2 regions of the Viridibacillus sp. KH_047 genome follow, and region 2 is predicted to be linked to the other one. Evidence: predicted binding sites of a transcription regulator. Region 2 holds the regulator's gene; the other holds the start of a gene.
What was found. Region 2 encodes NrdR, which represses ribonucleotide reductase genes. Its sites were predicted from a motif close to AACACNATATATNGTGTT; they were not measured.

Region 1 (11,738 bases), 340 kb from region 2:
GTAACTGTGAAGTCTGATGAAAACGGTCTTGTAGATTTAGAAGACTTACGTCGCCTAGTTGGGGATGATACAGCAGCACTTATGTTGACTAACCCAAATACATTAGGTCTTTTTGAAGAACATATTCTAGATATCGCTGAAATCGTTCACTCGGTTGGCGGTAAAGTATATTATGATGGTGCAAACTTAAATGCGGTTATGTCTAAAGCACGTCCTGGTGATATGGGCTTTGACTGCGTTCACTTAAACTTACACAAAACTTTCACTGGTCCTCACGGTGGTGGTGGTCCTGGTTCAGGTCCAGTTGGCGTAAAAGCAGACTTGATTCCATACCTTCCAAAACCAGTATTAGTGAAAACAGAAGAAGGCTATCATTTCGATTATGACCGTCCACAATCAATTGGTTGCGTGAAGCCATTCTATGGTAACTTTGGTATTAATGTTCGTGCATATACTTATATCCGTTCAATGGGTCCAGATGGTCTTAAAGCAGTAACTGAAAATGCAGTAATTAATGCAAACTATATGATGAGAAGATTAGAGCCATACTTTGATCTACCTTACAACCGTCATTGTAAGCATGAGTTTGTATTAAGTGGAAGCCGCCAGAAGAAACTTGGCGCTCGTACACTTGATATGGCAAAACGACTGTTAGACTTTGGCTACCATCCACCAACAACTTACTTCCCGTTAAATGTGGAAGAAGGTTTAATGATTGAACCAACTGAAACAGAATCAAAAGAAACACTAGACGCTTTCTGTGACGCAATGATTCAAATTGCTAAAGAAGTAGAAGAAACACCAGAAGTAGTGCAAAATGCACCACATACAACTGTTATTGGCCGTCTTGATGAAACAAGAGCAGCTCGTAACCCAGTGTTACGATACGAAAGAGAAACAGTAGAAGTATAATATATTCGTATATTGAAAACCTCTAGCACTTTGCTAGGGGTTTTCTCATGATTTGTATATAAAATGGCTTAATGAAAAGATCATGTTAGTTATGGAAAAAATCGCTTGGACATAGACAGATGACTTTAAAATTGCTATGCTAACATAGATGCAGTATGAATCAATGTGTGAAAAAAGGGGAGTTTTCATGGCTTACTTTAAAGGTATAAATGATACAACTAATGATCAAAATGACTTGCTAAAATCCTTAAAAGAGGATTATCAAGAATATACGGTTGACGAATTAATTTCTGAATTGTACATAAAGCAACAAAAAGAACAAAGTACGTTAATCTATTTCACTCCAGATGCGCATACAAAGGCGCTAATGGAATACGAAAAGAAAATCATTTATGATTTGCTACATAAACATGGTTTAACGAATCTACAAATTTTACAAGAAATCAATAAGCAAAAAACTATTAAAGATTAAAACAGTAAGTTCAGTGAGCAAACCCGTTATTTAACCCTATTCGAAAAAAACACCCCCTAGAGATTGATTAATTCTTTCTCTAGGGGGTGTTTTCCTAGAATCCTATATTTACTTCATTTCTTTCCCATTCATTACGGAAGGCCTTTTTACGTTGTTTTTGTAAATCTTTGATACATTTCTCGTAATCGAGTTTTTTATCATAATGCCAATTTAGAGCGACTGACATATATAATTCATTGAGTTGAGACATAGAAAGTTCTTTTGAAAGTTTAGCAGCATCCATTAGCTCATCTTCTGTGAATATATGCTGAATATCCAATTTGCGTAAATATGTAGCACGTATTTCAGTTGTAGGATTCATAATCTCATAAGCTCTATCAAATCTTCCTGCACGGTTGATTAAAGCAGGATCGATGCGGTCAGGATAATTGGTCGTACCAATTAAAAAAATACCTTCACGTGATTGTGCGCCGTCGAGTGTATTTAAAAATAAAGAACGTGTATATTCGGGCATAGAGTCAATATCTTCAATAACAAGTATTGCAGGAGCCAAACTTGTTACCATACGGAAGACCTCTTCAATGGATTCACTTGAGGTATGCTCAGTAATTTGCCAATACACAACAGGAGCTGTTACAGAGCCTGTAATGGACCTTACAAGCGTAGTCTTTCCGTTTCCAGGTGAGCCATATAATAAGATCCCTCTTTTATAAGGAAGGCCGTAATGTTTAAAGAAATTGCCACCGTCATTGAAAAACTCATCAATTGAACGGAAAATCTCTTGCTTAAGTGAAGGTTCTAAGAAAACATCATCTCGTGTAATTTGCTTACCTGAGCCGTAACTCCGTCGTTTAATACCATCATGAACATCAACTAAGTATGTGACAGTTTCCATCAACATTTGACGTAACTGTTCTTGAATAGCTTCGATAAAATTCATCATTTTCTCCGCACTAGTTGTAAAATAGAAAAACTCTGGCCATTCTGAATCGGAGCGGAATACAGGGATCTGTGTAATAGCTACTTCATAATCAGGGAAGTAGATCAAAGAATTACTAAATGTCTTGATTGATTTTAACTGATTATCTAATTGATCTTCTGAGACAGAATTTAAGACAATGCTAGGTAATGACGCATATATATAACTCAAATTTTCATAGCGGATTAATTCCTTTTCCATCATTTCTAGTAAATGATGATGAAATTGTGAATTATTTAGTTCTACAGTTACGCCACGAAAATCAGCAGGGTGTATTTCATTTAGTTTTTTTGAGATGCGCTCAAAGACGGCAGATACATCTGCGTAGTTAGGGATGTCTTGTCGCAGATTTTCGTGAAAAGTATATAAGAATTTTGGCATTATATCCTCCTTTATGGACGTTATTAGCTAATAGCTATAAACATATATAAATAAGAAAAAAGAGAGCCATTTCTGTTGAAAATAGAAATGACTCTTTTTTATTTGCAACGCAATCAAATTACTTCACTTTGATTTTGCCTGTCCAATTTTTGTATCCACCTTGTAATTGGTATACTTGATCATAGCCTTTTTTCTTTAATAACATAGCAGCACGTGCACTGCGTCCTGCATTTTGGCAATACAAGTAAACAGGTTTGTCTGGGCGAATTTCTTTATAGCGTTGACGAAGTTGTGAGGTTGGAACGTTACGAGCACCTAGAATATGACCACCGTCAAATTCTTTTGGCTCACGCACATCTATTAATTGCGCTTTACGATAACCTTCAATAAATTCTTCTTGTGTTAATGTTGTAACTGCTTTTTTGAAACGAAGAGCGTTCACCAAAGCGTATACAATCACCACAAATAAAACAATTGCTAATGTATATAACCAACTCAAATCGTCTTACCCCTTTCTATCTACAGTAATATTATAAAAGAACATGTAGCGATAGTCCAATGAGTTTGTTAAAATAGATAAGTTGATTATAAGGAGGAGACCAAATGAAAACAACATGGTATTTTATTAATTCAGGTCCTTGTAGCCCTGCATTCAATATGGCATTAGATGAAGCGCTCCTACATTGGCATAGTAAAGGTTTAATTCCACCAGTTATTCGATTTTACGAATGGAATCCAGCAACACTTTCTATTGGTTATTTTCAACGTGCAGAAAAAGATATTGATTTTGAACAATTACATAAATTAAATGTAGGATTTGTACGCCGTCCGACAGGCGGACGTGCAGTCTTACATGAACATGAACTAACATATAGCATCATCGTTAATGAAGACTACCCAGACATGCCTAAAACGGTGACTGAAGCTTATAGAGTATTAAGTGAAGGCTTATTACTAGGATTCCGAAACTTAGGGTTAGATGCGTATTTTTCGGTCCCTGATTCAGATGAAAAACGAGCAGATTTGAAAACTCCGAAGAGCGCAGTTTGTTTTGATGCGCCAAGTTGGTATGAATTAGTAGTAGAAGGTAAGAAGGTAGCAGGTAGTGCACAAACGCGACAAGAAGGTGTCATTTTACAACATGGAGCGATATTAATCGATCTCGATGATGAAAAATTGATCTCTCTTTTTAAATTTCCATCGGAAGCTTCAAAGGAGCGTATGCGCAAACATTTACCACAAAAAGCGGTAGCTATTAATCAGTTAGCGCAAAATCCTATCGATGTTCAAACATGTATATCTGCTTTCCGCAAAGGATTTGAGGACGGATTAGACATAGAACTTGTACCGTATACGTTAACGCAGGAACAAATGGATTTTGTTAATAATTTAGCAAAAACTCGCTATGAAAGTGATGAATGGAATTTTAGAAAATAGTAGTCTTTTTGACTTATTTTAGTTTTGTAAAAACCGAAAAATCGCTTCCAATGTTGTTAAATCAACATTTTGCTCAAAATCACCGTATTTGCTTTTCTTATCAATATATAGTATCGTAATGTCTTGAGCAAACACTATATATAGTATTTAAAGCACGATCTAAATAGGGAGGCGAATGATAATGGTACTTGCTTCACAGCATCATAATCAGACGATTAATGTACAACAATTAAATAATGATATTCAACAATTTCCACAAGTTCATGCCATCACAGAGGACATGCATATAACACATAAAGGTGTGTCTCGATTAGTCATGATCGACCGTTATTCTTTTAAAGATACAGAAAAGAAAACGCTAAAAGCAGGGGATTTTGTTGTTTTAACGGTCAAAGCTGACCCTAAATTCCCAGCACGTGGTCTTGGTTATATCGTTTCAATTAATGCAGAAAAGAAAACAGCTGACGTGCTGATTGAAGCAGATTATAGAAGTGCTATTGATGATGATTCTGAACAACAATCAGGAATTGTCACACGTTCTTTAGACGTTATTGAGAAGCCTCTTGAAGTCTTTTACGAACAAATTGCAAAACGTAATGCAACTGGCTTAGCAGCCGTTGAAAAAACAGAGGAAAAACGCCAAGAATGGTATGAAAAATTCTACGAGCAATTAGTGAAGTTAAACTTTATTCCAGCGGGACGTGTTATTTACGGAGCAGGCGCAGGAACAGATGTTACTTACTTTAACTGTTATGTAATGCCATTTGTAGCAGACTCTCGTGAAGGCATTAGTGATCACCGTAAACAAGTAATGGAAATTATGAGTCGCGGTGGCGGTGTAGGTACTAATGGTTCTACATTACGTCCACGAAACACGCTGGCTCGCGGTGTAAACGGTAAATCATCAGGATCTGTTTCATGGTTAGATGATATTGCTAAGCTGACTCATCTCGTTGAACAAGGCGGATCACGTCGTGGTGCACAAATGATAATGTTAGCAGATTGGCATCCGGACATTATTGAATTTATTATTTCAAAAATGCAAAATCCTCGTATTTTACGTTTCTTAATCGAAAATACAACGGATGAAACAATCCAACGTCTAGCGAAAGAAAAACTAAAATTCAAACCTTTAACGCAGCAAGAAGAAGCGATGTATCAAGGTATTATTAATTATAAAACTATCCCTGGTGTCGGCGGTTTTAATGAAGCGATTATTCGTGATGCTGAGACGAAATTACGTGATGGCGGAACATACAGCGTACATAACGCTGAATTCCTAACTGGTGCGAATATTTCTGTTACAATCACAAATGAATTCATGGAAGCTGTAGAAGCTGATGCTGAATTTGACTTACGATTCCCAGCGGTTGAATCATATGATGCTGAAGAAATGAAAATTTATAACGATACATGGCATGAAGTTGGCGATGTTCGTGAATGGGCTGAAATGGGACATGCTGTACGCACGTACCGTAAAGTAAAAGCACGTGAACTTTGGAACTTAATCAACATCTGTGCAACTTACTCAGCAGAACCAGGTATTTTCTTCATCGATAACGCAAACGACATGACAAACGCAAAAGCATACGGTCAAAAAGTTGTAGCAACAAACCCATGTGGAGAGCAACCACTTGCGCCATATTCAGTTTGTAACTTAGCAGCTGTAAACTTAGCGCAATTTGCTCAAAAAGATACGAAAACAGTGGACTTTGAAGCGTTGAAAGAAACAGTTCGTGTCGGAGTACGTATGCAAGATAACGTAATCGATGCTACACCTTATTTCCTTGAAGACAACAAAGTACAAGCATTAGGCGAACGCCGTGTTGGACTAGGTGTTATGGGGATGGCTGATTTACTTATCTACTGTGAAAAAGAATACGGTTCTGAAGAAGGTAACATCCTTGTTGATGAAATCTTTAAGACGATTGCGACAACAGCTTATGAAGCTTCTACTGAACTTGCAAAAGAACGAGGTAGTTTCCCATTCTTAACAGGCGAAACAGAAGCTGAAACATTAGCACTTCGCAAACGCTTTACAGAAACTGGCTTCATGCAAAAAATGCCTGAGCATATCCGTGAAGCAGTACTTGAAGGCGGTATTCGTAACTCGCACCTACTAACTGTAGCTCCTACAGGTTCAACAGGAACAATGGTTGGGGTTTCAACTGGATTAGAACCATACTTCTCATTTACTTACTACCGTAGTGGTCGTCTTGGTAAATTCATTGAAGTAAAAGCTGATATTGTACAAGAATATTTAGCTGCTAACCCAGATGCAGATGAAGCAAACCTTCCTGAATGGTTTGTAACTGCTATGGAATTAGCTCCAGAAGCACACGCAGATGTACAATGCATTATCCAACGCTGGATTGATAGCTCAATCTCTAAAACAGTAAACGCACCACGCGGTTACACTGTAGAGCAAGTACAGAAAGTGTACGAACGCTTATACAACGGTGGCGCTAAAGGCGGTACAGTTTATGTTGATGGTAGCCGTGATTCACAGGTATTAACTCTAAAAGCAGAAGAAAACGTTATGGACGAGGACACTCTACAAGAAGAACAAGTGACTGAAAAACGTCCAGTTGTTTTAATCGATACAATTCAAGACTTACGTTCAACAAACGTAACAATCGGCTCTGAAGTCGGTAACACATGCCCAGTATGTCGCAAAGGAACAGTTGAAGAACTAGGCGGCTGTAACACATGCACTAACTGTGGTGCGCAACTTAAATGTGGTCTTTAAGTTACTGAATTTGCTACTAACGAGCGCAAAAACGGTTATTTTAGATAACACTTAAAATCATAACAACCATTAAGGACTCCCATTCATTAATAGATGAAGAGGGAGTCTTTTTTAATTGAAATTCAGTTTTATGAATAGATCTAGTAAAACCATGTCAAAAGCAGCTGAAATTTTTAATATGAATCTGATAATAATGCAGATGAAAGAAGTTCATGGAAGATGAAAATTGGGTATATTATGTTTAAATAAGAGAAAGATGTAAACAATATTGCTATATTACCTGGACGGTTTAAGCATGAATATTTCCGGGGTAAAATAAAGGCGATTACAACAACTTTTATGAGGTCCTATTAAATAAGTAATTAAAATAAATACTTTGTTTGAAGAAATCAGGAGGGGTTATATGAATATACTATGGGATTTTGATGGTACTTTATTTGATACATATCCAGCGTACACAGAAAATTTATATAAAATATTGAATGGTACAGTTGCTCGAGAAGATATTTATCGCGAATTGAAGATTTCAGCAACGCATGCATTTAAGCATTTTAAATTATCAGATGAACAAATAAAAGAAGTTAAACAGCTTAATCTAGAGATAGCACCAAGTAGTATAAAGCCGTTTCCTAATGTTGAGAAGATTTTACGATTTGCAAACAAAAATGTAATTATGACACATAAGGAGCGAAAACCGGTTTTGGATATTCTTCAATACTATAGTTTTGAAAAATACTTCATTGAAATTGTCACTGTTGATAATGGATATCCACGTAAGCCTGATCCAACTTCATATCAATATTTACATGAAAAATATAATTTAGATATAGCGATTGGAGATAGGGAACTCGATTTAATCCCTGCGAAGAAAATAGGGATGATGAGTTGTATGTATGGGGGAAATTGTGAAGCGGCAGACTTTCAAATAAATGATTATGATGATTTTTTTGATGTAGTAAAATTAAACAGATAAACGTTTTTTTAATTTCCCACCTATGTGAACATTCATGATAAAATGAAGAGAATTTGTTAGGAGTGATCATGTGGGTAATAAAATTGCGGGTATTTTCTTCCCGGCATTTGCGATGCTAGGTGTTATCGCGATGACTTTGACAGGAGCTTTTGGAAATGACGAAGCAAACAAATCCTATTTCCTACTTAGCTTAGTCCTTATTTTTCCTTTAACTTTTTTAGTGCAGGGAATTTCATGTGCTTTAAATAATATTAATCCTTGGATTGCATTAGCAGTTTCTTATATTGCTTTTATCATTATCCTCTTTACGGTATTAAACAGCTCTGCATGGGGATATGGCTTATATTTTCTTGTCTTTTGGGTAATTGGTTATTTTGGAGTAAAAGGAATTCAGAAGCTTCGCGCTATTAAAAACAAATAAATAAAAATCTGTGCAAATTCTGCACAGATTTTTTTTAGTTATTATAGGCATTTGCACAAATTTCTTCACTATGTTTCGCCTTTTTAAAGGAGCGTTTAACTAACGGATTCTCTTTACAAAATTGAATGATTTCTTTATTTTCTTTATGTAGTCCGTAATAATAAGTAATTTGCGTTTCATCTTTAAATTGTAATTGAAATAAGCCTTGATAATAATCCTTATGTACTACCTGTTTAGGTTCTATGTAACCAGATTTATCCGGAACTAACATATCAGTTGTAATGTCATTTCTTTCCATGTGTTTTTTCATTTGATATTGAACTAAAAGCCTCGTATAAGGATTACCATTTTTAATAATATAAATATATAAAAACAATAGACTACTAATTAATATAAAAACAACAGAAAAAACGAAAAGTCTTTTCTTCAATAGAAAGAACCTCCTTTATTAAAATATACCAATTAAATCCATTTGTGTAAAATGTCATTTTATCAACAAAAAGAAAAACGCAGAAGAGCTTGCTGAGCTCTTCTACGTTTCTGTTAGTTTACTGTTATATTTTTAGGGTCTTTCTCGATTTCTAATAATTTATTAAATGAAGCAATAGCAACTTCTACTTGATCGTCTTTGGGTTCTTTAGTTGTAAGTAATTGAAGCCATAAACCTGGATAACCTAAATAGCGCAGTACTGGTATATTCCGACAAGCGTTAGTCCATTGCAGTACTTCAAAAGCCACTCCAAGTACGACTGGGATTAGTAATATACGATCTACAATACGTAGCCAGAATGGATCAGTCGGTACTAGGAAGTAGATGAACATACCTACGATAACTGTAAATAACATAAAACTACTACCACATCTGTAGTGTAAACGTGATTGCGCTTGTACATTTTCTACCGTTAAAGGGAGACCGTTTTCATAACAATTTATAACCTTATGTTCAGAGCCGTGATACTGGAAAACACGTTTAATAAGTGGAGTCAGTGATACAAAATAAATATAACTGATTAGCAATACTAGTTTGAAACCACTCTCTAACAAAATTTGTGCGGCTTTTCCAGGAAACCATGTATGGAAAAGCTGTGCCAAGAATACAGGAATCAATGTGAAAATAAATTTACCGAAAAGGAATGAAAGTACGCCAATTGCAGCTACGCCTAAAATCATTTGGAGCTTTGAGCCTTCTTCAGCAGATTCTTCAACTTCTTCGCCTGGATTGACATCATAGCGATCACCTGCAAATTGCAAATGCTTTGAGCCGTTTGCAGCAGATTCAATAATTGCAACTATCCCTCTAATAAATGGAATCTTCTTCAACCTTTGAAGTGCTGGCTTTTTTTCTTTTTTAACATAGAAATACTCTATTGAGTCATCATTACGGCGAATAGCGGATACAGTATGTTCTTTACCGCCCATCATTACGCCTTCAATCAATGCTTGTCCTCCGTAAATTGGAGTCTGAGGTTGATCCTTCACTTGCCACACCGCTCTCTTTTTGTATATTCAACTGTTCTTATTGTACTAAAAATTATAAAAAAGCTCTAGGAAAAGAATAGCTTTTGAAAATGAGGCAATGCTTGTAAAAAGGAGTGTTGTGTTTTGAAAATTCATGTCTTGTTTTGGACAACCATTGTAAGTGCAGTGTCATTCACTGTTTGTCTACGATTACTACAACTATTTTCAATCATTCATTGGAGTCCAATCGGTTGGTCTAAGCGCTGGCATTTGTTTAGTGGGCATATGCCATTATTTAAATGGACGACATTAGCGGTCATGTTGTTCGTTTTAGCTATAGTGATTTACTTTCTAAGTGAACTTTGTATTGCTATTCGCGCGGATATAGCGGCGATGGGATTGAGTATTATTCTGCTTTTTGGATTACAGTGGTGGATGTTCGGTACGGTAGAGTTAAAAAAAGTATCGATTCCTATCTTCGCCTTAATCGCTATGCATTTACGTTTTATAGTAGAAACGGCAATGTTCCATAAAAAAGCAGAAAGTTTAGACACCCGAAGTAAAATACCTTATAATACTGATGTGGTAAAATAAATTCATCAAAATGGGAGGGGGAGAGATATGAAGTACTTATGTTTAAATGGGCCTAATTTAAATCGATTAGGTAAGAGAGAGCCAGGAATATATGGCTCGGAAACTCTTCAAGATATAGATAAAGCCCTTCAAAAACTAGCAGGTGAGTTTGGTGCCACAATTGAGTTAAAGCAGTCTAATCATGAAGGCCAGTTGATTGACTGGATTCATGACGCTGAAGACAATGAAATTGCTGGCATTGTCTTTAATCCAGGTGCATATACACATACAAGTGTTGCGATACGCGATGCTATTGCTTCTGTAAATGTACCTGTCATAGAGGTGCATATCTCGAATATACATAAACGTGAAGAATTCCGTCACCACTCTTATTTAGCACCAGAGTGTGTGGGACAAATTTCTGGATTGGGGACTAAGGGGTACCAACTTGCATTACGCATGTTTTTAGAACAATAACAGGGGGAATTGATCATTATGGAAAAACTAAAAAAATTAAGAGCAGCATTACAAGAACAAGGTCTTGATGCAATACTTATTACAAATGATTATAATCGTCGTTATATGACTGATTTTACTGGAACATCTGGGGTAGCAATTGTTTCACAAAATGATGCAGTCTTTATTACAGATTTCCGTTACACTGAACAAGCTACTAAACAAGTACAAGATTATAGAATTGTACAACACCAAGCTACAATCATTGAAGAAATTGCTAAACAAGTACAAGAGATGGGTATCAAAACATTAGCATTTGAGAAAGAAGACGTTAGTTATAGCACATTTGAATTATATTCGAAACATCTAAAAACTGATTTAGTAGGAGTTTCAGGTTTAGTAGAAAAAATCCGCTTGATTAAGACGGAGCAAGAGATTAATATTATAAAGGTCGCTTGTGAAATAGCGGATGCAGCATTCGAGCATATACTAACATTTATTAAAGCTGGCAAAACAGAATTAGAAGTATCAAATGAATTGGAATTCTTCATGCGAAAACAAGGAGCAACTTCATCTTCTTTTGATACAATTGTTGCATCAGGTGTACGCTCGGCATTGCCACATGGCGTTGCAACTGATAAAATAATAGAAAATGGTGATTTTGTCACTTTAGATTTTGGTGCGCTCTATAATGGCTATATCTCTGATACAACACGTACAGTTGCAGTTGGAGAGCCTTCAGATCAATTGAAGGAAATTTACAACATTGTATTAAATGCTGAATTACTTGGATTAGAGCAGTTTAAACCAGGTATGACAGGTATTGAAGCTGATGCAGTAACACGTGATTATATTAAAGCACATGGATATGGTGAGGCATTTGGCCATTCAACAGGTCATGGAATTGGTTTAGAAGTACATGAAGGT
Region 2 (11,738 bases):
GTGTAATACCTACACCACCACTGATGAATGCAACTGGTGCTGTTGAAGTCTCGTCTAATTGGAAATCACCAGCTGGGGCACTTACTTGTAATGTATCTCCCTCTTTTAGCTGTTCATGTAAATAAACTGATACGACTCCATTTGGATGTCCTTCATCTTCACGTTTAACTGAAATTCGGTATGCATCTTCACCAGGTGCTTGTGATAAGCTATATTGTCGGTTGTGCAAGTATTTTTCTCCTGGAATTTCAATTTGTACTGTTATATATTGACCTGCTTTGTATGCAGGTAGCTTTTTACCATCAGCTGGCTTTAAGTAAATTGAAACGATTTTCTCGTTTTCCTGTACTTTTTTCGCTACCACGAATTCTTTAAAGTAGCGCCAGCCACCTTCTTGAGCTTCTGCTTCTTTATACATTGCTTCTTCTGTTTGGATAAATGCATCAGCAATTACGCCGTATGCTTCGCCCCATGCTTGGATAATTTCATCTGTTGCCGCATCACCAAGAACTTCTTTAATAGCTTTTAATAAAAACTCTCCGACAATTGGGTAATGCTCAGCTTTTATGCCTAAACTACGGTGTTTATGAGCAATTTGTTTTACAACAGGTAAAATGGCTTCTAAATTTTCAATATGCACTGCTGCTGCATAAACAGTGTTTGCTAAAGCAGTTTGTTGACGCCCTTTGGCTTGATTTGCGTGATTAAATATATTCAATAGTTCAGGATGTGCTTCAAATAGATTACGGTAAAACACCGTTGTAATGGCCTTACCATGGACTTCCAATACTGGTGCTGTTGATTTTACAATTTCCATAGTTGATTTAGATAACATATAAAACACTCCTTTTCTTAACTGTCTATAATTTACGCCTATTTTCATTTTAAAGCAATATATAAAATACATCTTTAACATAAAAGACACATTTAAAATACATCTTTTAAATTTTTAGACACAAATCAATGCCATGTTATAATGTAAAAAGAAATGGTGGTGAATCAAATGCGTTTAACTTTGTATACGGATTATTCTCTACGTGTCTTATTGTATCTTGGCGCGAGAAATATTGAAGATCTCTCTACAATTAAAGAAATTTCAGATGCTTATGGTATTTCTAAAAACCATTTGATGAAGGTTACGCACGAACTCGGAAAATTAGGTTACATTGAAACTGTTCGAGGTAGAGGTGGCGGTATTAGGTTAGCTTTAAAACCAAAAGATATAGTCATCGGAAAATTAGTCCGACAAACCGAGGAGGACTTCTACCTTGTAGATTGCTTTAATCCAGAATCGGTGGGCTGTATTATTTCACCTGTCTGCAGTCTAAAGGGTGCTTTGAATAAGGCATTACATGCGTATATTGCAGTTCTTGATGAATATACATTAGATGATTTTCTACACTCAAAAGATGAATTGGCTGCGCTCTTATTTCCCGACAAAAAATAAAAAGAGATAATCTCATTAATCAAAAAGTGATTAAAGATTATCTCTTTTTTATTCGTAAAAAATACAAATAGTTGCACATGCTATACTCATGTATTATTTCTCTAATAAAAAAACTCATGAATCATAGATTCATGAGTTTTGATAAATCACGCTAGAAAGCATGAATTATTTTGCGATTGCTTGTTTAGCAGCATCTGCTAATTGAGCGAATGCTTGTGCATCAGTTACTGCTAAATCAGCTAACATTTTACGGTTAACTTCGATTTCAGCAAGTTTTAAACCGTGCATTAAACGGCTGTATGAAAGACCGTTTACACGAGCTGCTGCATTGATACGTGTGATCCATAATTTACGGAAATCACGTTTCTTTTGACGACGGTCACGATATGCATATTGACCTGACTTCATTACTGCTTGGTTAGCTACTTTATAAAGAGTATGTTTAGAACCGTAGTACCCTTTAGCTAATTTTAAAACTTTTTTACGACGCTTGCGCGTTACTGTACCGCCTTTTACGCGTGGCATAGTGATTACCTCCTGCTATTCATATATTATGAATTTGTATGTTTTCGAATCGAATTATTTCATGTAAGCAAGTAGAGACTTGATACGTTTGTAGTCTCCTGAAGAAACTAATTGACCTTTACGTAGGTGACGTTTCGCTTTAGTTGATTTGTTTGCGAATAAGTGGCTACCAAATGCGCGGTCACGTTTTAATTTACCAGTACCCGTTCTTTTAAAACGTTTCGCAGCACCACGGTGAGTTTTCATTTTTGGCATGTCGAATTCCTCCTAAACTGTTCGTGTAACTATAAAATTACTCTTTTTCGTTCTTTGGTTGTAAAACTAAGAACATGCTACGGCCTTCCATCTTCGGTTTTGATTCAATCGTAGATACTTCAGCACAAGCCGCAGCAAAGCGGTCTAATACACGTTGGCCAATTTCTTTGTGCGTAATTGCACGACCTTTAAAGCGAATAGATGCTTTAACTTTGTCTCCTTTTTCAAGGAACTTGATCCCGTTACGTAGTTTCGTTTGGAAATCGTGTTCATCAATAGATGGGCTCAAACGAACCTCTTTCATCACGATAACTTTTTGATTCTTACGCACTTCACGATCTTTCTTTTGTTGCTCGAATTTAAATTTACCATGGTCCATAATACGAGCGACTGGCGGTTTGGCCTGAGGAGCCACAAGGACAAGATCCAGATTGGCGCGTTCGGCAATCTCCAAAGCTTCGTTACGTGTCTTAACTCCTAGCTGATCACCGTTATGATCGATAACACGAAGTTCACGTGCGCGAATACCTTCGTTTACATACATGTCTTTGCTAATAACAATCCACCTCCAAATAGTGTCGCGAATACATGGTTTGGGCTAGTTGCCCGATGACCGGTACGAATATTTCGATGTCCACAAAAAAACGAGCGGACATAGTCGAAATGTCCGCCCGCCGATATATGTACACGCCTAAATGCGTGATCCGTTCTATCATGTAACCTGTAAACATCATCTGATGAGTCAAACAGGTGAGAAGCGGGCAGCCTCTTCTTCAACCACAAACTTTGTATTCATTAACCTTTCTAAATTTATCATGTCTATTCGCTAATGTCAATGATTTTAATCGACGTTTTTCAAAAGAAAAAGTATTTACGCTTAAATAAGCGTAAATACTTTAAATTAACTTATATTAACTATTCACTAAAACCTGTTCTTTAACCGGGAAATTACAATCTACATTGTATTTTTCGCTAATGTTTTGATGTCTTCATCCATCGCAACCTAGGTTGAAACGACATCCATGTGGCAGTGAAATCGCATTACATACACATATTATACAAAAAGGTGACTGGACATAAATGTCCCAGCCACCTTTTTAATATTAGATATTACTTATTCAAAAGAAACGTCAGCTTTTAAATTCGCTAAGAAATCTTCAATCGCAATACTTTCAGAGTCTTGAGAGCCATAGCGACGTACGTTTACACTACCTGCTTCTAATTCTTTATCACCTAATACAAGCATGTAAGGAATTTTCTTCATTTGTGCTTCACGGATTTTGTAGCCAAGTTTTTCTTCACGATCATCCATTTCAACACGGAAGCCTGCTGTTTGAAGTTTTTCTTCTACTTGTTTTGCATAGTCAAAGTGAACTTCGTTTGATACAGGGATGATTTCTACTTGTACTGGCGCTAACCAAGTTGGGAATGCACCTTTGTATTCTTCGATTAAGAAAGCTACAAAACGTTCCATTGTTGATACAACACCACGATGGATAACAACTGGACGATGTGGTTTACCATCTTCTCCAACATAGCTCAAATCGAAGCGTTCTGGTAATAAGAAGTCAAGTTGAACTGTTGATAAAGTCTCTTCTTTACCGATTGCAGTTTTTACTTGTACATCAAGTTTTGGACCATAGAATGCCGCTTCGCCTTCAGCCTCGAAGTAGTCTAAGCCTAGCTCATCCATTGCTTCTTTTAACATGCCTTGTGCTTTTTCCCACATTGCATCGTCATCAAAGTATTTTTCAGTATCTGCTGGGTCACGGTAAGACAGACGGAATGAGTAATCATTTAAGTCAAAGTCTTTATAAACACCTAGCACTAATTCTACGACGCGTTTAAATTCTTCTTTAATTTGATCTGGACGAACGAAAATATGCGCATCATTTAGAGTCATACCACGTACACGTTGAAGTCCTGATACAGCACCTGACATTTCATAACGGTGCATTGTACCAAGTTCAGCAATACGTAATGGAAGGTTTCGATATGAGTGCATTGACGATTTATAAACCATCATATGGTGTGGACAGTTCATTGGGCGTAATACAAATGTTTCGTTATCCACTTCCATTGGCGGGAACATATCATCTTGATAGTGTGCCCAGTGACCTGAAGTTTCATAAAGTTCTTTAGAACCTAATACCGGAGTGTATACATGTTTGTAACCAAGAGATAATTCTTTGTCTACGATATAACGTTCAATTGTACGACGGATTGTTGCACCGTTTGGTAACCATAATGGTAAGCCTTGACCTACTTTCTGAGATGAAGTGAATAATTCAAGTTCTTTACCAATTTTACGGTGATCACGTTCTTTTGCTTCTTCTAACATTTGAAGATGCGCTTTTAAATCGTCTTTTGTAAAGAAGGCTGTTCCGTAAATACGTTGTAGCATTTTGTTATCTGAGTTACCTCTCCAGTATGCACCGGCGATTGATAACAATTTAAATTCTTTAATTTTACCTGTAGATGGAACGTGTACACCTCGGCAAAGGTCGAAGAAATCGCCTTGTTCATAGATTGACACTTGCTCATCTGCAGGAATAGCTTCGATAAGTTCTAATTTATATTCATCATCAATTGCAGTGAAGCGCTCGATTGCTTCAGCACGTGAAATGTCTTGACGAGTGATGACGATGTTTTCAGAAATGATTTTTTTCATTTCTTTTTCGATTTTCGGAAGATCATCAGCAGTGATTGGTTCTGGTGAGTCGATATCGTAGTAGAAACCACCTTCAATTACTGGACCTACTCCAAGTTTTACACCTGGGAACATACGCTTAACAGCTTGCGCTAAAAGGTGAGCTGTAGAGTGACGCATTACTTCTAATGCTTCAGCATCTGAAGGTGTTACGATTGCAATGTCACCGTCTTCTTCTAGAGGTGTTGTTAAATCTACTAATTGTCCGTTGAATTTACCAACGATTGCTTTTTTACGAAGTCCTGGGCTAATTGATTGTGCAATTTCTTCAGTTGTTGTACCTTTTGCAAATTCCTTTACTGCGCCATCTGGGAATTTTAAATTAATCATGTCTGCCATTTTGTGATCTCCTTTTAATTTTATTTATTTTAGCCTTACGAGAGGTTTAAGCCCGCACGATGCGGGTCATACAGTCGTTGCCACAGGACGTGGCGCTTTAAGACTGTGTTCCTTGAAACGGGCCACTTCAGCATTTAGTTAAATATCTAGCTTCAGCGGCAAGACTCTCTAGGTCACTTGTGCCAACAGGATGTTGGTCATGCAACCGTTGCGACACGATGTCGTGAATTTAGGTTACCTTCCTTAATACACAGCAAAAGCTAAAAAACGCTTTTGTTTCGAAAGTTCCAGTGCTTGTCGAGTCTGAACGGGCCGCTTCAGCATTTAGATAAAAACGCAAAAAAGCCCCATCCCAAAAGGGACGAGGCTGTATTCTCGTGGTTCCACCCTTCTTCCTTCTACTGCCCGCACTTAAAAGAATGCAGGTATAGACGAAGCTCTCGATCGGCTAACGGGCCGTTACCGTCGACAATTACTAGTACATTCACTGTCGCTGCTCCAAGGGGGTAAATGATTTGCCGTACTAAGAAGCTTCCAGCCTAGGCTTCTCTCTCTAAAAGTCGTACAAAAAATTGTTGTCCTTTTCAAAGCATTTTTTATATTATGACTGAAAGTATACGCTCGATTAAGTTTAAAATCAAGTAGGAAAAAAAGTCCTTCAAAAAGATGTAACTATTTCTGATCTCTTCGGTTTTGCCCACTCATTCGAATTGGCGTCGTCACAGCTTTAATACGCTCCATAATTCGTGAAGCTTTTAACATATCACGATCACCTTTTTGGTTATAAGCTAAATGGTCTTCTAATTCATCATAACCAAGATTCGATGTGATAAATGTCGGCAATTGCTCCGCCATTCGATAATGAAAAATCGTTCCTAAAATTTCGTCACGTGTCCAACTCGACAACGTTTCTGCTCCTAAATCATCTAGCATTAAAACAGGTGCCTTTTTCACAAAATCGATTTTCTCTTGTAAAGATTGATCTTGGATTGAACCTTTCATTTCACGTAAAAATTCAGGAACAAATACTACAACAGATTTGATTTGTAAGGTCGCCAATTCATTGGCAATAGCCCCTAATACAAAAGATTTACCGACGCCAAATTCACCGTATAAATAAAAGCCTTTTTGAGGAAGTTCACCCGTTTCTTTAAATTCACGAACGAAATCTGCTGCTCTATTGGCGATATTTACACGTGAATGGTCATCGATCATTAAATCTTTGATTGTCGCTCTTAATACGTCTTTTGGCATATGCATACTCGAAATCATAGAGGCCGCTTTACGACGCTCATCATCCATGCGTTTTTGTTGGCACGGTGTATACTCGACTTCTATTGATTCACGGATAATAGACAATTTCGGGATAAATCCCTTTAATGCATTTTGACATTTCACAACGGATGGGCATGCATCACAATCATGTTGTTGACCTGTATATTCATATAGTTTAACGAGACCACGGTCTACCATATCTTTATTTACTTCTTGATCATTGTCAGCTAGAAATTGCTGGACACCTTTATTTTCAAGAATTTCTCGCTTCATTTGCTCGTATCGTTCTTGAAAAGTTTGTGAATCCATCACTTTTCTAAGTTGATTATTAATCGGTTCCATGTGAATCCACCTGCCCTTCTTCTATTCCTAGTTTTTCTAGAATTTTACGTCTTTCCTCTTCAAAATCAGTCTCACTCTTAACTACTTCTTTTGAAGTTTCTGTTACAGCATCTTCTTTTTGAGGTTTCTTTTCTTTATTTTTCTTAAACCAGTCAGGTACTTTTTCTTCTCGCCCACCGCTGTAGCGTTTTTTCGTTGCAGGTTTTTGCTCAGCTGTTTTCCATTCCATATACTGCTTATGCTCTTTACGCGCTAAATCCATTGCTTCTTTCGTCGTTTTCACACCTTTTCGAATCCAATGTGAGGCAATCTTTTCGACATAGTTTTTAGTTAGCTTCATGTCTGTACGTAAAAGAACATACTGAAGTAAGGCATTTACAACACCAATTGGCATTTGATATTGCAGGACAAGATTTTGAGCAAGCTGAATGTCAGCTGGAATTGGTTCTTTCCCATCTGCAATATCGCGCAAGACATCAATTGGAGCGGTTGTTTCTAGGTAATGAATCAATAACTCTTCCTTAGTCTGCAAAGCTTGCTCTTTTGTATTCTTTTTCTCTGTTTCATTAACAGCCGATTTGAAAGCCTGTTGCATTGCAGGAGGTTCTGTTGAAACAGTCAATTTGTAATAATCAGCTGCCGATTTCTTTAATCTTGTCTCTGATAACGTCATATGATCATCTAGAGCGAGCATAACAACTTTTTGCATATCTAATGGTGTTAAATGATATAAAAAAGCTAACTTTGCAATTGTTGCATTCGCTTCAGCAGTAAGTGCTGAAGATGGTACAAGTTGTTCTGACAATCCAGCTCTAAGTAATGAAAAATCGAAGTCCTCATAGTTAAATGGTAGTTCTTTAGGTTTCTCTTTTTCCTTAACTGTCTGCTCATTCTCAAAGGATGGTAAATGATGCTGCACAGGACGATAAACATCTGTAAATGTTCGTGACACTTCCTGATAGCCATCATTTGATGGACCCTTCTGAACGAAACGTTGGCGCAATTGTCTATAGGCTTGTTCACCAATTTTGCTAAATAAAAACATGGATAATAAGGGATCATTAAAAAAAGCCGATGCTTCTAAAGGAGGCATCACATCATACATAAATGAGCGTACATCCTCAGAATCTTTACGCCAAGTGCGCAATAAACCAATAGCTTCTAATGCGATACGCGACTCGAAAATCTTTGCAATCGGCATATCAAGTGAGTTCATCAAATGGTAATGTGATAATTCAGCTTCAGTCGTACTTTCCCCTTCAGCCCAAAGCATAAAGTATAAACTAATGGGCTCAGCACCTATTAACGGCTGATATAACAGAGTAATAAGTTGACGATCGTAGCTAGACACGGGAAATGGCATTCGAATGGACAATCGATCAACGGGCTGTAGTTCTTTATATAAATGCACCACGATCACCGTCCTCCATATCGCATTTATTTGTCATCGGATTGTCTTTCTATTAATTCTTTTAATTCATCAATAAAGACATTAATATCTTTAAATTGACGATATACAGAAGCAAATCTTACATAAGAAACTTCGTCAATTTTCGCAAGTCGATCCATAATCATTTCCCCGACATCTTCTGTTTTCACTTCTGAGTTACCGATTCGACGTAGATCTTGTTCTATAGCAAATACTAATTCCTCTAATTGATTAAGGGCTACTGGTCGCTTTTCACAAGCTCTGATAAGACCTCTTAAAACTTTTTCACGGCTAAATTCCTCACGTGAGCCGTCTTTTTTCACGACGATTAACGGCATTTCTTCTACTTTTTCAAACGTAGTAAAACGATATGCACATGATTCACATTCTCGGCGTCTACGGATTGCTTTATTGTCATCTACTGGTCTTGAATCAATAACCTTTGTTCCATTAAACTGACATGCTGGACATTTCATATTTTTTCTCTCCTGATTGCAAAACATTTTAGTTTATCTATTATATCAAATAATGCCTTAAAAAATCGAAAAAATGCAGTGGAAATTCTCAGATGTATGATAAAGATACTGTTTTTAGCCAATATAAGGTCGATACTAACAGAAAAAACAGACATATGTTCACAGTTATATGATGTTTTTTCTACTCTTAAACTAAAAAACCCTTTCTAGTACACTACTAGAAAGGGTCATATTATATTAAAATTAAGCGTTTACAGAAGCCTTAAGAGCAGCTGCAACTTTTTTCGTTAAATCTACGACGCGTGTTGAATAACCCCACTCGTTATCGTACCAAGCAAGCACTTTCACTTTACGACTACCGATTACCATTGTAGTTAGGCCATCGATTGTAGCTGATGCTGGGTTCGTATTAAAATCTACGGATACCAATGGTTCCATTGTGAAGTCTAAGATTCCTTTTAGTGGACCAGCTGATGCTGCTTTGAACGCTTCATTCACTTCTTCAACCGTAACATCTTTGTTTAAATCTACTACTAAATCTACTAATGAAACATTTGGTGTTGGAACACGAAGCGCCATACCATGTAACTTGCCTTCTAGTTCTGGTAATACTAGAGTTAGAGCTTTGGCAGCTCCTGTAGAAGTAGGGATAATTGAAGCCGCACAAGCACGAGCGCGACGTAAGTCTTTATGTGGGTTATCAATATTTTTTTGATCATTTGTATATGAATGCACAGTTGTCATTAAACCATTGTCGATGCCAAAAGTATCATTTAATACTTTTGCAACTGGCGCAAGACAGTTTGTAGTACAACTTGCGTTTGATATTACATCATGTTTTGTAAGGTCTAATTTTTCGTCATTAACACCCATTACAATTGTTACATCTTCATTTTTCCCAGGTGCTGTTAAAATAACTTTTTTAGCTCCTGCTTCTAGATGCAATGCTGCTTTTTCACGAGCATTGAATTTACCCGTTGCTTCGATAACGATATCAACATTCATTTCTTTCCAAGGTAAGTTCAAAGGATCACGTTCACTAATAAGTTCAACACGTTTACCATTTATGATTAGCGCTTTTTCTTCAAATTGAACATCGCCATCAAATCTTCCGTGATTTGTGTCATACTTAATCAAATGTGCTAACGTTTCAGCCGGGTAACTAGCATTAATTGCAACAATATTTAAATCATCTTGAAGTATCGCTTGACGGAACACCATGCGGCCAATACGGCCAAATCCGTTAATAGCAATAGAAACTGTCATGAATAATATCCTCCTGTAATTGCGTTATACTTATTTTATTAATTCGAAAATTAGTATAACACATTTTAAGGGAAGTAAAACCTATTATGATGAACATTTAAAAGTTAGTCAATTCAGATTTTTCAAAAATACCTTAATTGATTACATTCCACTTACATAATATTTTATGCAATTGTTCTTTCGTTGATTCGAGCGATTTATTATTATATATTACCGCATCAGCGCCTTTTTCCTTTTCTGATAACGGTAGTTGAGAACTAATTCTCGCCTTAGCATCTTTTTCAGATAAATTATTTCGTTCCATTAAGCGTTTTAATTGTGTTTCTTCTGTGACAGATACAACTAATATCTTCTCAACAAAATGTTGAAGGCGACTTTCAAATAATAATGGGATATCCATGACAACATTGCTTGCACCATTTTTTAATAGTTCATCACGTTGACGAAGCATCTCACTACGAATAGCCGGATGAATAATATCATTTAACGTTCTACGTGCTGTAGGATTATGGAAGATAATATCTCCTAGTTTAGGGCGATTAAGCGCCCCGTCATCTAGCAATACATCTTCGCCAAATGCTTCCACAATTTGTTTTAGCGGTTCTGTTCCAGGTTCTACTACTACACGCGCTACTAAATCAGCATCTATAATAGGCAAATTTAACTCTTTTAGCATTTCTGCTACTGTACTTTTACCACTCGCAATACTTCCAGTTAATCCAATAATCATCTATATCACACCTTTAATGTTGGCAATTTGGGCAATAAACTGAGTTTCTGCCACCAATTATCTTTTGTTTAGTATCTCCATGACAAGACGGACAAGTCTTTTTCCCATACATTTTCAATCGATGTTGCATACTACCCGCTTCACCATTAATATTTCGGTAATCCGAAATGGTCGAACCGCCAACATCAATACTTTCTTGCAAAATATGAACAATTGTCTCAAAAAGTTCAATTTTACGTTGTTTACTAATTCGTGACAATTTACGTGCAGGATGAATATTCATTTTAAACAGCGCTTCTGTTGCATATATATTCCCGCAACCTGCAATCACATGTCCATCCATAATCACTTCTTTAACTGCCTTATTTGCATACTTCGTCAGATTTGCTTTCTCAAGAAAATGAGGTAGCGCTTCATCTGAGAAAGGTTCAGGAGCCATTTCAAGTAGTGGCGGATGATCTGCTAGCTCATGTAAAAAGCGCATTTCACCAAAACGGCGAATATCCGAATAGACAAGCCAATTGTCATCCTCGAATTGAATTAAAACATGCGCATGCTTTAGAAATTTCTCTTCTGTAATATCACTAAGTTGCGATACATGGAACCATGCGCCCGTCATACCTAGATGGTTGACGAGCAAATATGGATTTCCTTCTTTCTCCAAGTGAAAAAAAATATATTTTGAGCGGCGTTCAATGCTTTTAATAGTCATTCCTTCAATCGCTTGTTGAAAAGAATCAGGATCAACTGCTTTTATAATACACTCTTTACCTTGCTCTTTCGCTTGTTTAATAACCTTTGAAATCGTTACATGATGAATCGTTTTACCCGTAACGACCGGTTGTAATGAACGCACAACACCTTCTACTTCTGGTAATTCTGGCATGCGATCACTCCTTTATTTTGTATCATACCAAGTTGGACCAAATGCAAAATCGGCTCTA

Region 1: the regulator NrdR is predicted to act here: its motif matches at 4,312-4,329, upstream of AC3IS5_RS06535 (vitamin B12-dependent ribonucleotide reductase).

What each region holds. Positions count from the first base shown of each region.
Region 1 is NZ_CM174479.1:1,295,303-1,307,040, forward strand. It holds gene gcvPB (aminomethyl-transferring glycine dehydrogenase subunit GcvPB) at 1-912, shown strand, start outside; gene AC3IS5_RS06515 (hypothetical protein) at 1,100-1,384, shown strand; gene AC3IS5_RS06520 (ATP-binding protein) at 1,479-2,744, opposite strand; gene AC3IS5_RS06525 (rhodanese-like domain-containing protein) at 2,863-3,243, opposite strand; gene AC3IS5_RS06530 (lipoate--protein ligase family protein) at 3,348-4,181, shown strand; gene AC3IS5_RS06535 (vitamin B12-dependent ribonucleotide reductase) at 4,357-6,930, shown strand; gene AC3IS5_RS06540 (HAD-IA family hydrolase) at 7,334-7,903, shown strand; gene AC3IS5_RS06545 (hypothetical protein) at 7,974-8,324, shown strand; gene AC3IS5_RS06550 (hypothetical protein) at 8,359-8,754, opposite strand; gene AC3IS5_RS06555 (DUF1385 domain-containing protein) at 8,868-9,746, opposite strand; gene AC3IS5_RS06560 (hypothetical protein) at 9,927-10,376, shown strand; gene aroQ (type II 3-dehydroquinate dehydratase) at 10,404-10,832, shown strand; gene AC3IS5_RS06570 (M24 family metallopeptidase) at 10,851-11,738, shown strand, end outside.
Region 2 is NZ_CM174479.1:953,051-964,788, reverse strand. It holds gene hmpA (NO-inducible flavohemoprotein) at 1-835, opposite strand, end outside; gene AC3IS5_RS04860 (RrF2 family transcriptional regulator) at 1,004-1,447, shown strand; gene rplT (50S ribosomal protein L20) at 1,613-1,972, opposite strand; gene rpmI (50S ribosomal protein L35) at 2,027-2,227, opposite strand; gene infC (translation initiation factor IF-3) at 2,265-2,771, opposite strand; gene thrS (threonine--tRNA ligase) at 3,342-5,276, opposite strand; T-box leader at 5,631-5,873, opposite strand; gene dnaI (primosomal protein DnaI) at 5,949-6,893, opposite strand; gene AC3IS5_RS04830 (replication initiation and membrane attachment family protein) at 6,880-8,307, opposite strand; gene nrdR (transcriptional regulator NrdR) at 8,331-8,798, opposite strand; gene AC3IS5_RS04820 (glyceraldehyde-3-phosphate dehydrogenase) at 9,042-10,064, opposite strand; gene coaE (dephospho-CoA kinase) at 10,198-10,794, opposite strand; gene mutM (bifunctional DNA-formamidopyrimidine glycosylase/DNA-(apurinic or apyrimidinic site) lyase) at 10,808-11,680, opposite strand; gene polA (DNA polymerase I) at 11,693-11,738, opposite strand, start outside.